Regions from separate parts of the Paenibacillus sp. FSL R7-0189 genome, predicted to be linked through region 2. Evidence: riboswitches for the same ligand, from Rfam matches in the RefSeq annotation. Region 2 holds a riboswitch; the other holds the start of a gene.
What was found. Region 2 has a riboswitch for cyclic di-AMP ahead of MKY63_RS09910 (C40 family peptidase). Riboswitches for the same ligand answer to the same signal wherever they lie in the genome.

Region 1 (7,512 bases), 490 kb from region 2:
TAATCCAGAGGAAGGCGAGATATATTGGTTCGAGAACAGGTATGATAGCGGGTTGTCTCTGGAGCTTCGCCAGACCATGGCCTATGTTCCTGAAACGTCAATTACTGAGGAGAACCACTGGAATGCAGAGGAAGCAGCTCGATTTCGGAAGTATTGGTATCCCAATTGGGACGATCAGTATTTTCACGAGCTGATGGATCGCTTTGAGATTCCGTATCATATAAGACTTTCGAAGATGTCTAAAGGGGAGCGCAGGAAATTCGAAATTGCTGCAGCACTTGCGGCACGGCCAAGTCTGCTGCTATTGGATGAACCTTCATCGGGTCTTGATCCTTTTGCCTGGAAGATTATGATCGAGACACTTCGTAAATATATGGATGAGCACAACGCAACGATTATCATCTCCACACACATTGTGGATGAGGTGCGACGGCTGGCAGATTATATCGTCCTTATGCATCGGGGTGAACTGCTGGGCATGGCTGAAAAAGACAGTCTGTTCGGTGCTTGGACCGAGGTTTGGGTGAATGCTGCGGATGAAGAGGAGCTTGCGGAGTTATCGGCTGAGTTGCCAGGAGGCTTGCACTTTACCATGGATACACCGGGTGTAGCTTCTTTTATCATAGAACAATTTTCTGAAAACGAGAAACGCATTCATGACTTGGGCGTAAAGGTTATCAAGAGCCGCAGTTTGGAGCTGGACGAAATATTAAGTTTATGGACACAGGGTCATCGTCCTATTCTAATTGACCACAAGAGAGGGGACTAGAGAAATGGAAGCCTTAAAGCTGGAAAGTGTAGTTAAGCAATATGGAGAAAAAACCGCAGTAAACGGAATTAACCTAACCGTAGGTAAAGGGGAAATTTACGGATTACTGGGGGCGAACGGCGCGGGGAAAACAACCACGATGCGTATGGTACTCGGCCTAATCTACCCTGATGAGGGCAAGATTTTGTATAACGGGAAGCCTTTCAACAGTGAACTGCAGCAACTTATGGGTTATCTGCCCGAAGAACGTGGACTATATCCTAAGGTGAAGATCAGTGATCAAATCGTTTACTTGGCCCGCCTGCGTGGGATGTCAGCTAGTGATGCAGATAAGAGCTTGCGCTATTGGCTGGATCGATTCGAGGTTCCGGATTATTACAATAAAAAAATAGAAGAGCTTTCCAAAGGAAATCAGCAAAAAATGGGCTTTATCGCCGCTGTCGTTCATAAGCCGCAGATTCTGATTCTAGATGAAGCTTTCAGCGGGCTGGACCCAGTAAACGTGGAACTGCTGAAAGATACGGTCAAAGAATTACGTGATTCGGGAACAAGTATCCTCTTCTCTACGCACCGGATGGAGCATGTGGAAGAGCTATGCCGTAACATTACGATTCTCGATCGTTCCAATACGGTCGTTCAAGGGGATATCCGCACGATCAAGAATGGCTACCCGCGGGAAGAAGTATTGCTGCGTACAGCTAATGAGGTAAAAGGTCTGGAGTCCATCGCAGGTGTTACAGCAGTTAAACGGCTGGAGCGTGGGTATCTGTTATCGATCAGTGAGATCGGTGCAGCACAGCGTATTTTACAGCAGGCGATAGCACAGGGTGAAGTGGAGCATTTTGAAATCAAGGAACCTACGTTAAACCAAATCTTTATCAGAGCGGTGGGTGAATCTAATGAATAAGATGGGGACAATTATCGGCTTTACCTTTAAAAATAAAGTTAGAACGAAATCATTTATGATTACTACTTTGATTCTAGTATTATTGCTCAGCATAGGGATGAATCTTCCCTATATCATCGATCAGTTTAAGGGTGATTCGGCCAAAAGTGAAGTTACTCAAATTGCTGTGATTGCTGAAGAGGGAAATCAGGTTGCAGAATTGTTGAAGGCTTATACTGCGCCAGAGGGCATGCCGCAGGCTAAGATAGTACAATATGCTTCTGCGGAGGATGCCGAGTTAAAGAAAGCATTAGATGAAGAGACAGTAGAAGGTTATGTTACTTTTGCGGAACCTACTGGCGAAGGGCTTCCACCCGTTACTTATCATAGTAACGATGGGGAACTAAACGGAGATGTTCAAGTTTATCTTCAAAATGCACTTCAGCAAGCAAACACACAATATATCGTTGGTGACAAGCTGACCTCTGAACAGATTGCTGCAATGTCAACACCAGTGCAGATTACTACACAACAGCTTAACGCAGGCGGTGGCAGTGAAAGCTCTCAGGAGGACACTCCGGCCATTAACTACATTATCGTATATGCCATGCTTATGTTGTTCTTTATGTCCATTATGATGACAGGCAACATGATTGCCGCTGAGATAACTTCTGAGAAAAGCTCGCGGATTATGGAGATTCTGATTACAAGTGCCTCACCTCTAGCGCAAATGTTCGGTAAAGTTATCGGTGTTTTCCTAGTAGGAATATTGCAAATTGGGATCTTTGTCGCAGCGATCGTTGTCAATTTGACGCTCCCGCATAATGCGACTGTATTGGCTGATTTTGATCTCGATTTAGGCCAGCTCAATATTAACTTGCTGCTCTATGGATTTGTCTTGTACGTATTAGGTTACTTCCTCTATGCCTTGATGTATGCGGCTGTGGGTTCGATTGTCAGCCGTACGGAGGATCTCGGTCAGGCGGTAATGCCAATCATGATGTTAGGCTTCGTAGCGTTCTATGTTCCACTGTTCAGTATCTCCAATGCAGATACTCTAGTGGTTAAGATAGCGAGTTATGTGCCTTTCACCTCACCATTGACGATGCTGCTCCGAATTGGTGTCGGCGAGGTGGCGATCTGGCAAGTCATTGTATCGCTGCTGATCCTGCTTGTGACTACCTTCATCTTCGGATGGCTGGCAGCCAAGATCTATCGTACCGGCGTACTGATGTACGGCAAACGCCCAAGTATTAAAGAAATCAGAAAAGCAATGAAAGCTTACAAGATCTAAGATGACCTCATATAACTTTTAAGGAGTGCTAATGATGTCTACAAGCGAACAATATACCATTATGCTTTTAATGAGTTCGGTATCGCTGGCTACGGTTAGTAGAATGCTTCCGGATGGCTCCACTTTTATGGATTTCGTTCAAGGCGTATTGACTGGTGTTGCTATAGTGGGGATGTTGGCAGGATTGTGGATGTACGGTAAGGCGCGTAAGAGTAAAGCGTAATAGTAGGCACTGAATTTTCGGGGGTATCCTAACAGCCATTTATGGTTGCTGGGATATCCCCGTTTTTGAGTTGGCAATCTCTTTGTATACGAGCTGATATAGCTAACGGATCCAGCAGCACTTAAATGCAGCAATCATCGAGATTTAGCAAGATATCGGACATTATAGTCGCTATTGGCATGAAAAAGGGTGAATTAGTAGCTCTTTTAACCAAATAGTTGCACTGGAGTCCGATACTATGCTCAAAAGGCGATAAACGTGCAAGTAACGTCATCTGGGTCCGTAAGCCTTGCCTTGGTGGAAGATGATTAGGGCCTGCTTGAAGACGATCCGAGACGCTCATCGCTCGGGATTTCTACTGGAGTCCGAACGCCGGCCAAATTTGAGGAAAAGCTTCAATTAAAGGCTCCTGAGTCCGTTAGATGCTTCATGCGCTTAAAGATCGTCTGAATTCTAGTCAGTGACTAAATTATAGAAAGATTTGCGCTCGTTCGTATATCCGCTTGGTCGGTCATCTGCTCCCGTACAGCTCTAAGCTGTGCTTTCAGTGCAGGAACACTTTTTTGCAGAATAATGCTTATTTGAGAAAGAGGCAGCTTTAAGCCGTACCACAATACCTTCACAAGCTGTTCCTCCCAAGGTAATCCCTTAGCCGATAGAAGAGAGCGCCGGGCAAAAGAATCAGCACACTGGCGAATACAAGTGCGGTAAGCGTGGATAGAGAATAACTGAGGGTCGAAGTTATCCTGACGATATATTTTATGAAGCTCTGTGAAGGTGCGGATAGTAACCTTGTCTGCCTCATTAGATTGTTCTAATAACATGGAACTGAGTACGTAGACTTCATTAGTATACTTTTGAACACACTCTGCAAATTTAGCACTGTAGGTGGACACGGGAGGTAAGGGGTCAGGCATGGTGAACACGATCCTTTCAGAATGAGAGATTTGCTTGAATCTATAATATAGAAAAGTAAGAGATGGATTTATTGATAAGATCGGCGGTGTCTGGTTCCGGGCAACTGTGTTTCTGCTGGGAGGCAGTGGAAAAAGCTTTGGAAGGTTTGTAGTAGAGCCGTTCACTTCTGGAATTGCTCCCCCCAGCTGCAACACTGTACAGACGCCCTTGCTGAATATGCCCAGCCAAGGATTTACCCTGGAGCTTGGCCTTTAAATCCTGCAAAGCACCCTGAACTAGCTCAAGCTTAACCTGCTCCCAATCTGAACCTTCGCGGCGGACCTTATCCAGCGCTTCCTCAAGACGGCAATGACAGATAGCCCGTAAAAAAGAACTCCATTTAATGAGATCGAAATTTTTGGTGTTGGCAGAGATTAGACAAGCCCCCCAACTGCAACCTCCCTTACAGGTGAGCTTCAGAATACCATAACGGCAGCCTTCAGCCCCTTCCATTCCATAGTGAATAGGCTCGGGTTCATCCAATACAAATACTTCAATGCGGGATAGTCTGCGCTGGTCCATAGTAGGGTTCCTCCTTAGATTTCCAAAAGCTTTAAGTCTACATGATGAGTGACACTAGCCTTTTCTACACAAGCGAGCATTTCCATTTTATTCTCACAGACTGCGGTATGCTCTAGCCATAGTCGGAACTTCTCTTTCCGTATAACAGATAGATGTAAGGGAAAGGTGCTGCGGGATCTCAAGACATACCAACCGGCGCTTACATCTTTCCAAGGCTCCTTGAAGGCTGTAAACCACGGGAGTTTTTGATGCGATGACCAATCCTGCTGCTGTTGTTGTTCTCGAATTTTTTTATATATTTCATATACAATCTTAGAGTCTAAACAGTCTTTACAAGAAGAAGGTGTACTGAATTGGCGAAGGGCTTGGATCTGGTTCTGGCCAAATGCATAACCTACAATGTACCTGTGATTATTTTCTTCGAACCACAAGGCCCCGAAACAAACGTAATTTAGACTTATCGGCTCAAGCAGCCCTTGATGTATCCCTAAATAATAGTGCTTCAAAACATTCACCCCATCCAGCGTGCTATCACCTAATAGGCTCAGGTAACGCAAAAACCGCAGCAAGAGGAGGACCTCTGCTGCGGTTTTGGATTACAGGCAGATATACCTGGGCCAAAGCGTGGCGGATCAAGGGTCTCTCTCTTTACGCTTACGAGGTTAGCTGTCGGATTCGGACGGTGAGAGTCGCCCTACCTATTGAGACTTACGCAGTCTCCTTTGGATTCACCCCAAGTAGGCCAGGTGGCCTGATGGTTCCCCCGTTCCCTGCGAATGCAGGAACTCAGCGTTGATTGTTTTTCATGAATTAGATTCAACCCGAATCATACTCTTTTCAAGATTTTCTGTAAAAAACGGAAAATGTTCTTTTAGAGCGATTTTAACCATATCCTGCCGACTACGACTGAAAAACGAGGTAAATAGGTATTTATGGCGTGTTATCGCGCCTCTTTCTCGCTCAACCTCTGCTTCTTGCGTTTCAACCTATAAAGGGAATTTGCAGTATTTTCACCCTAAAAAGGTGAATAAAATCACATGGGTTATAGATAGCGATTAAACGCTCGAAACTCGAGTAAACAAGAGATATAGAGAGATTAGATATCAAGTAAGCGCTATCTAATGGGAAAATAGTTTTTAATTTGCATTATTTTGGCATCATTCAGGTTTTACAAGTCTTCGTGCATAAGAGTATGATTACTCCTGTTTCAACGACAATCGAATATTTGATCCGCTTAATTTCCGATAAGGAAAGCGGGGGAACCAACAATCGGCAGCCGATGTGAGAGTCGGAAGCTGATTATGGGGTGAATCCTGTAGAGGGTGCGAGTGAGTTCGCATCTATACAGGTAGGGCGACTCTCACCGCCCGAATCCGACAGCTAACCTCGTAAGCGTATGGAGAGAGGATGAGTGCAATGTGACCGCTAGCGAGCCACAGAGGAGATCCTTTGTGGCTTTTTGCTGTGCTCTTAGAAGCAAAGCATTTATGGAGGCCTCCCCCAAGAGGTCGCTAAATTCATCATTAGCGGTATTTGTAAGGCAGCGTCTAATGACGTGACACAACCGAGCTTTAGGTTGTGCCCGAAAATGACGATAGGTCAACATCCTTTCGGAGATTTTCGTTGCCTCCTTGTTGTAAATGAGCAGGAGGAGAAAAAAGAGATGACGGATCAGAATGAATATGTGCTTGTATGTGCGCCTACAAAGGCGGGAGAACATTTCATTAAACTTCTGAAGTTCAGGGGTATTAAGATGGCGGGATTAACCAACAATCTGGCTGAGAAGGCTTTACTAGAGGAGCTCGGAATCGAGCAGGTTATTCTAGTGGATACCCGCCATCAGAGCACTTGGTTTCGCCCATCGTTCCCGGTAGGCAGGGTATATCTGTTTGAGAGCAGCTTTCCGCTTTGCTGCCGCTATATTCAGATGTGCCGTACCTGGACGACACAGCCAATTTTTGTGATTACAAGTTCTATAAATCCTAGATTGGTCTATAAAAGACTTGGTGCGAGCTATGTAATCTATTCCCATAGTGGTGATGCTGATTTTCTAATCGATAGATCACCTCATCAAGGATAATGGAAGGAGTGCGGAAGATATGATGGATCTGTATATGGTGGCTTCGTTAGCTGTAATTTACGGGTTATTTTATGGCTTTATGCGCTGGTGCGCAGGTGTAGTTGAGGATACGGGGAGGGATAAGCTGTGATTCTAGTAATCGCTGTTACCCTACTGTTGTTTATATATCTGGTTTACGCGTTGATTCATCCTGAGAAATTTTAAGGAGGGGCATTCATGGGCATTTTGCAAATAGTCGTCGTAATTGTAATTCTCATCTTGTTGGTCAAGCCGATGGGGACGTATTTATATCATGTATTTTCTAACGAACCGAATCGTACGGATCGCTGGTTTGCAGGCACAGAGAAAGGTATTTATAAGCTGATCGGCCTGAAAAAACGGGACGGAATGTCCTGGAAGAAGTATGCACTCAGCTTTGTTTTAACTAATATCGTACTGGTTGCTTTCAGTTATATTTTTCTAAGATTACAGCGGGGATTGCCGCTGAACCCGAATGGAATTGCCGATATGGAACAGACGCTTTCATTTAATACGGTGATCAGCTTTATGACCAATACGAACCTGCAGCATTATAGCGGGGAGACGGGACTATCGTATTTTTCACAAATGGCAGTCATCACGATGATGATGTTCACGTCTGCAGCGAGCGGATTTTCTGTTGCGGTTGCTTTTGTCAGAGGGATTACAGGACAGAAATCAGTCGGGAATTTTTTTGAGGACTTCGTAAAAGCACATATTCGTGTATTCATTCCATTAGCTCTGCTAGTTTCATTGGTGCTGG
Region 2 (7,512 bases):
TCGTAATCATTAGCTGAGATTGATTAAGCTTCGTACTGAGCAGATCAGTTAGACCGTTGCTCTTAATATATTGATCGAATTGTTTCTTAAGCTTCTCTAAATCCTCTTGTTCCTTTTGTCGTAGCTTTGCCATTTCTGCTTCTTCAGCTTTCTTGGAAGTAGAGCTACCCATCTTATCATTTTTCCCTAGATCTTCTTGAGTTTTACTAGGCATTGCTGCCCGCTCTTCAAGAATACCTGTACCGCCATTAAGTGCGGAACTGAAGGCTTGACTCATCTCTTCAAATTTCTTGGCATCCGTTGCGCTCATAGAATACATAACGATGAACAGAGCCACCAGAAGAGTCATGAGGTCGGAATAAGGTAACAGCCACGATTCATCGGCATGTTCTTCATGCTCTTCGTGTCTAGTCTTTTTGCTCACCTGATCCACCGTCCTTCTCATTTAACTTAACGCGTTGCGAAGGTGTTAGGAATACAGCAAGCTTCTGATTGATGGCAATAGTAGATACACCGGACTGTATGGACAAAAGACCTTCGACCATCATCATTCGAACTTCGATTTCTTGTTTGGAGAGACGTTTCAGTTTATTAGCAATAGGATGCCATAATACGTAACCTGTAAAGATACCAAGCAAAGTGGCGATGAAGGCAGCCCCGATTGCCGCAGCCAATTTGTTCATATCACTCATATCAGCCAGAGCGGCGATGAGGCCGATAACCGCCCCGAGCACCCCAAGGGTAGGAGCATACATACCTGCCTGTGAGAAAATGAGCGCTCCTGCTTTATGTCTATCCTCTGTGGCGTGGATATCCTCCATGAGGACATCGCGGACAAAATCCTGATCATTTCCATCAATGATCATCCGCATGCCATTCCTGAGGAAGTTATCTTCTATTTCATCGACCTTTGATTCTAGAGCCAACAGACCTTCACGCCGTGTGATAGAAGCCCATTCCATAAACATAGTGATTAATTCGGGTTTACTGATTAATTTCTTTTTGATAAAGATCATTTTGAACAGACTTGGAATCTTTTTGACCTCGTTGAAAGGAAAGGCCATGAAAATAGACGCTGCCGTACCCACCAAGATAATAACGTAAGCAGCAGGTGTGGCCAAAGCATGAAGTGGAGCGTGCTTGAGGATCATGCCCCAGATTACAGCAACCAAACCAAAAATTAAACCAATTATTGTTGAAATTTCCATTTTGCACCTCGTCCGTGAGATTTAAGATGTGTTCCGACAATGCCGCGTATATCATCCTTGAAACAGCGGCAGGGCACTCTGTGCGAAACCGAATTAACGTATATTCTTATTTATCGACATCATTCGGTTTTTTGTGAAGTCATTTTTTCGGCTATAATGGATAAGGTAAGTAATTATTCATCTGTGAAGAAAACGGAGTGATATACGTGGGTGTAAAGCATGGTAGAGATTACGGTGAAATTCTAACAGATTTGACCGAAGCCGTCGGACGAATTTCCGATGGATATTTATTTTTTGAGATGGATCCGGACGAGTGGCAGGAACTACCCCAAGAATCAAAGCTGGAGGTATGGGAAGCATTGGCTGAGGATCTTTTCTTCGCGCTGGGTAATGAACCTATGATTGAGGTGGGGAGCGGCGTAATTATTTACGATAAGGACACGCACCGCATTAATATTTTAGTTGGCGAAGAGGATTTGGCTTCAGTGGTTTTAATTTAGGCGGAGGAGAAGTCTGTACGTAATTTGCCCGTAGTCAGTAGCCCGTGTTAAAATTGATAAAGCCGAGTTATAATCGCTGGGATTTGTGAATACATTAAATCGAAAATATCGCCATTATCCTGGCACATCCCTTGGACCTCAGAAGCTAAGGGATGTTTTGTTTAACGCCTAAGTCAAGTAAAGGGAACTGCGCACTTTACTGCAATTTTTTGTAAGGGAGGAAACGAATTGTTATTTACGGAAGAGGAACTGCGTGAGGAGATCACCAAGCTGGAGGGCTGGAAGCTGGATAATAATGTTATGGTGCGAAAATATATGTTCAGCCAATATATGAAGGGCATTGCGTTCGTTGATGAAGTAGCCACGATTTCAGAAGCCTTCGATCATCATCCACATATTACGATTGATTATAAAACAGTTACCCTGCGACTTGAATCTAATGAGGAAGATGGGATTACGGCTCTAGATCTTCGAGAGGCGCATCAATTTAATGAAGCCTTTGAAAAAAATCACTAGTTTAGCCGAAATCATAAAATAAACGCCCGTGCACAGATAGTCACCTATCTCATACACGGGCGTTTTTGGTTGCTTGGCTGGTTACTTTTTCTCTGAGAGCCAGAGTGCGACGTTGGCGATCTCTTCAGGAGCTAGCTTCTCCTTAAAGGAAGGCATTTGGCCACGTCCTTTGGTGACGATGCTGTAGATTTCCTCAGCGTCATGCTGACCGCCTTCATTCTGAAGACTTGGTCCAACTCCACCTTGAAGCTGATCGCCGTGACAGGTGATACAGCTGGCTTTCACGGTTGCTTCTGCCTTTGCCGCGTCCAGTTGAACTACCGGCATCGTGGGCTTGTTTTCTTCAGCTACCTCTTCTTTACCCGGAAGTGTAAACATGAGTACTACCGCAAAGGCACAGGCGGCAAAAAACAAACCGCTCATGATCCATTTCTGCATCCCAATTCGTCCCTTCTATGTAAGCTGCTCCCTACATTATAGCTTATGGTGAAGCGTTATCATAGGGTTTGTGACAAAAAAATGAACGAGAATACAATCATTCTTATGAAATATATGGTATTTAATATCATTTGTCATAGACCATGCAATAAAAAGGTTTGTCTCCTGTAGGTGTGCGGCGTTCATACGTATCTGTAATCGTAAATCCACATTTTTGATAAGTTCGAATGGCGCGTTGGTTCCAGGTCAGGACTTCCAGATCTATCTCACGATCAGGATAACGATTCAAGGCTGTCTGGACGATGGCATCTACGAATAGTTTGCCTAAACCATGGCCGCATAGATCGGGGCGCATCCCAACTCCTAAACGAACGACTCCTTCCATCGGGAACAACTGTGCGAATCCGCACAAAACCTCTTGTTCATTTAATATGGAGATATATTGTTCCTCCCGGAGCTGCGGATCGCCAAACTCGATGCCAAGAGCCTGCATCTGCTCCCACGGCATCCAGCCATAAATATTATATGGGGGCGTATAGCTCCACTTACAAATAGCTTCTCCGTGAATTGCCTCCATAGGAACAACATGAAAAGTTACCGAGGGATTTATCATAAGGTCAACGATCTCCTTTCACGAGGACATTGCTATATTACTAATTATATACAAAATGGGGGAGGTTCGACTCAGAAACTTTACATGAGAGGAATGTTTTACAAATTATGAGAGGGGTAAATAAGTAATAAGACAAAAAAACAAGCTCTCCTCCAAGAGTTACCTTGGAAAAGAGCCTATGTACGTTACTTATTGAACATCATCATTGTCTTCCGATTCAGCAGCAACCGATTGGTAAGCGTCTGTGCTCATAATGCGCTTGGCACCAACGTAGCGTTTCACGTAGTAGCTATCACTCAGAGAGCTAATCGTAACACCGCGTGAGGTAGAAGCGTGTGCGAACTTACCTTCACCGACATAAATGCCGACATGGGAGACACCTTTGCCACTTGTATTGAAGAATACAAGATCTCCGGCTCTTATATCATCACGGGAGATTGCTGTGCCCATTTGATATTGGGAACCTGATTGGTGTGGAAGGTTAATGCCAATCTTATCAAACACATACATTGTAAATCCGGAGCAATCAAATCCGTTAGTGGATATACCGCCGGATACGTATTTAGTACCGATGGCCTTGTCAATCACTTTATCCATTTTGGAATCTGCGAAAGCGCTTCCTGCTCCGATGGTGAGGATGATGGAAAAGCTTAGTACTGCTGCTGCTAACTTCTTCTTCAAAAGTGTATACCCCTTCCAAATGCCTACGAGGTTAGCTTAAGGGTTCGGTTGAAGGTCCCCTATGACCCCTCTATATAATGGAGGTCAATTCACCCAAAGTTGGTTCCCCCGTTTTCCTAATAGTTAGGAAACTCGGCTCATACTGTTGATTAGGATTAGCTTGTAATCAATACATGACAAAACCTTTGTAAATAACAACTTAATGATTACAAAAATGTTACTAAAATCTCACTGCGCTAATTGTAACAAACAGAAAGCCGCTTGGCAATCGTTTTTAACATATTAATGCAGAAAAATTGGCATTTTTACGGTAGAAAGGCATATGTAAGCGTTAATAATGACCTAATTTTTAATATAATTGCAATTTTTATCAAATAAACGTGTTTCAATTGGGCTCTAATAGTGTAAAAATATATTATGGAAAAAAGAAAAACCCGAATTTGATTACGGGAATAATCAGATTCAGGTTCATATAGTTGTAATTATGAGGTTATAGTTGTGAGGAAGGTTTCAATCGAAGGCTACAGCTTGATAAGCTGAAGTACTCATTACTCTTTTAGCGCCAACATAACGATTGGCCCAGTAGGCCTGACTGAGTGAAGTGATGGTTACTCCACGCGAAGAGGACGATTGTGCGAATTTTCCGTTTCCAACATAAATGCCGACATGGGATACTCCATTGCCAAGTGTGTTAAAGAACACTAGGTCACCAGAACGCAGATTGCTTTTGGATACAGCAGTTCCAACGCTATATTGAGCTTTTGATGTACGAGGTAAAGTAAGACCCACATTCTTGAATACATATTTTGTAAATCCAGAGCAATCAAATCCGGCAGTGCTTGTACCTCCGGTTTTATAGGCAACTCCAATAGTCTTTGAGATTACAGTGTCCATCTTAGAGTCGGCAAAGGCGCTTCCTCCACCAATAGATAATGCCATTACAAGTCCTAGCGCCGCAGCGACGCATTTTTTTCTTAAATTATGTCTTTTCAAAAGATGTACTCCTTCCAAGGCCTGCGAGGTTAGCTTAAGGGTTCGGTAGAAGATTCCCTATGATCCCTGTAAAGCGAGATCAATTCACCCAAAATATGGTTCCCCCACTTCCCGGTGCAAAGGAATTAGGCGTGTTAAGCACCAAGAGAATGACGTTTCGACAGTTACACTTACGATAAATACATTTAGTTATGTAGGAATCGTTTCAATTGATTACAAAATTGTTACTAATAGCACAGGACTTATTGTAACAGAGCTTTTATGATTTTGCAAATACTCTTAAGTTATCCGTAATGAGAAAAAGTCCCAGCTCCTGAATACAGGAATTGGGACCTTTTTATTATGTCAAATAAGGTTAATTTATTGTGGAAATGCTTTGCTACACCATAGATGATATTGTGCAGAGATTCCCCACATTTTTAAGAGCGTAGAAGGTAGTGGTGAGATTTGCCGTATTATAAGTGCCGGCAGGCCGGGACAGAACAGACCCGTCAGTCCGCACACTAGCAGTAAGAGCAAGCCTCCCGCACCAAGTACAATGGAAACACCTATAGCAGGAATCAGTGACCGCAAGCAGATGAACAGTGAGGAGAACATTCCTGTACCGCCGGTGTAACCAAACTGCATATATAGAAGAAACAGGCGCACGATAAAAATATATATAAGCCATGCCAATACGTATGGTACTAAATGAAGTAACAAAGTGTAGTTAAACAAAGAGGATAAGAACAGCCCGTACATTTTTGGAGCAAGCCAGTAAAGCGGCAGCAGGGTCAGAACCCATTCGATTAGGCTAAAGACTAAGACAGGTAGTCCATAGATCTTCATGCCAGGGAAAAAGAACAGTCCGCGCTCTCCCCTTCGCTCCTGGTGGAGCTCATGCAGCAATCCTGCCCTTATGAAAGGAGAAAGCAGAAGTCGCAAGACAACAAGTCCTAGAAGCATCCATAACCAAGTGCGTATCGCAGGGTCAGTATTCAAGCTGAACTGTCCCTCGATATAATACAACAGTCTGCCCATACCGCTGCCGCCGGCGTCTTTATCTGGATAGCGCAGTAGAATTGGAATAATAGCAGATCGGATGAAACCATACATAAAGTAGCCCCAGAGCAGTCGGTAGATGAAGAGCAGAATTAAAATATAAAATTGCTCCTTCATGCTTTGCCAGCCGCGGGTTATCGATGTTCTCACAATCATTCACCTCACCAGACAAGAGTTCCGAGCACGGTTTCAAGTAGTTTAGTTACACTTAACGTCCAGCGAGAGAGCGTCTTGGGCTCTATTTCCGCCAGCCTAAAGTTGTTTAAATGTTTGCTCTCCAATAAGATGGAATGCTCAGGGTCAATCTCAGCAGAGAGAAGAGGCTTATCGCTTAACAATTGAAACGTAGTCTCTGCTCCTTCACCGTTCCAGACCCGCTGCACCGAAGAGCTGTCGGCGAATGTGAATTTCACGGGAACATCAACGTAATGGCTCCCTTTATTTGAAATCTTCACTAATGATTCGTAGCTTTGAGCATCGCCGCTGTTATTTTTTTTAAAAGTAATCGTATCTACTGAGAAGTCAGGCGCACCATCACCATAAATGTAATCATCGAAATATGCCTGCCATGATTTTTTGGTTACCTTCTCAACGACTTTCTGAAAATCTGACGTAGCGGGATGCTGGAAACGGAACTTACGAGCGTAGGAGGACATGATGTTGTTCATTGCTTTGGTACCTACCTGGCGTTCGATATCTTTAAGTACAAGCTTGCCGCGGATATAAACATTTCGGCTATAGGAATCCGCCCCTGCATATTTCCACGTTTCCAGATTTAACGGCTCAGGTATAGTCACCAGGCTGGCCTGTAAAGGCAAATTAGACTTGATACCGTATTCTTGTTCCATAAGTCTGTCTTCGGCATAGGAAGTAAAGCTTTCATCCAGCCAAGCCTCTTCGAATTCATTACTGGCTACCATACCGTAGAAGTATTGATGGCCGATCTCATGAATGACGGTTCTTTCAAGTGAGGTATCTGGAGAAGAATCTGCGGCCCCAAAGGCTGTAATAAGGGTAGGATATTCCATTCCTCCAGCGCCGTTTCCCTCCTTAGGTGGGACGATAATAGACAGCGTAGAGTAGGGATAAGGGCCATACCATTTGCTGAAGTAGGTCAGGGCAGCCTTGGCAGCTTGAAGGTAACGCTCTTGTAAGTCTTTGTGCAGTGGGTCGAGATACACCTTAATTCGTACTCCAGGCACTTCCGGCGTAGAGAAAGCTTCCTCTGCTACTGTAAAATCAGGGGATGCAGCCCAAGCGAAGTCGTGGACATCATCGGCGTAGAACTGATATATTTTTTGATCTTGTTTGAGCTTGGCATTTTTTACAGGAAATCCGGTCGCAGCCACCGTATAGTTGGAAGGAACGGCAATCGTTACATTAAAGATGCCAAAATCACTGTAAAACTCAGAGGTCCCGTGATACTGATGCAGGTCCCAGCCTTCTTCTTTAACTCCGCGTGTGCCCTTAGGCTCGTATACACTAAGCTTAGGGAACCATTGCCCAGCCATAACGAAGTTAC

Region 1: another riboswitch for cyclic di-AMP. It lies ahead of MKY63_RS07770 (hypothetical protein); the one in region 2 lies ahead of MKY63_RS09910 (C40 family peptidase).

Annotation. Positions count from the first base shown of each region.
Region 1 covers NZ_CP150223.1:1,817,829-1,825,340, reverse strand. Annotated here, with positions in the region: gene MKY63_RS07800 (ABC transporter ATP-binding protein) at 1-769, shown strand, start outside; gene MKY63_RS07795 (ATP-binding cassette domain-containing protein) at 774-1,676, shown strand; gene MKY63_RS07790 (ABC transporter permease) at 1,669-2,949, shown strand; gene MKY63_RS07785 (hypothetical protein) at 2,981-3,172, shown strand; gene MKY63_RS07780 (hypothetical protein) at 3,637-4,089, opposite strand; gene MKY63_RS07775 (hypothetical protein) at 4,130-4,651, opposite strand; gene MKY63_RS07770 (hypothetical protein) at 4,666-5,220, opposite strand; cyclic di-AMP (ydaO/yuaA leader) riboswitch at 5,289-5,453, opposite strand; cyclic di-AMP (ydaO/yuaA leader) riboswitch at 5,873-6,062, shown strand; gene MKY63_RS07765 (hypothetical protein) at 6,315-6,731, shown strand; gene kdpA (potassium-transporting ATPase subunit KdpA) at 6,948-7,512, shown strand, end outside.
Region 2 covers NZ_CP150223.1:2,307,454-2,314,965, reverse strand. Annotated here, with positions in the region: gene motB (flagellar motor protein MotB) at 1-424, opposite strand, end outside; gene motA (flagellar motor stator protein MotA) at 408-1,208, opposite strand; gene MKY63_RS09930 (hypothetical protein) at 1,415-1,708, shown strand; gene MKY63_RS09925 (4a-hydroxytetrahydrobiopterin dehydratase) at 1,937-2,224, shown strand; gene MKY63_RS09920 (cytochrome c) at 2,306-2,662, opposite strand; gene MKY63_RS09915 (GNAT family N-acetyltransferase) at 2,790-3,275, opposite strand; gene MKY63_RS09910 (C40 family peptidase) at 3,465-3,917, opposite strand; cyclic di-AMP (ydaO/yuaA leader) riboswitch at 3,962-4,104, opposite strand; gene MKY63_RS09905 (C40 family peptidase) at 4,467-4,895, opposite strand; cyclic di-AMP (ydaO/yuaA leader) riboswitch at 4,953-5,091, opposite strand; gene MKY63_RS09900 (hypothetical protein) at 5,310-6,140, opposite strand; gene MKY63_RS09895 (M1 family metallopeptidase) at 6,152-7,512, opposite strand, start outside.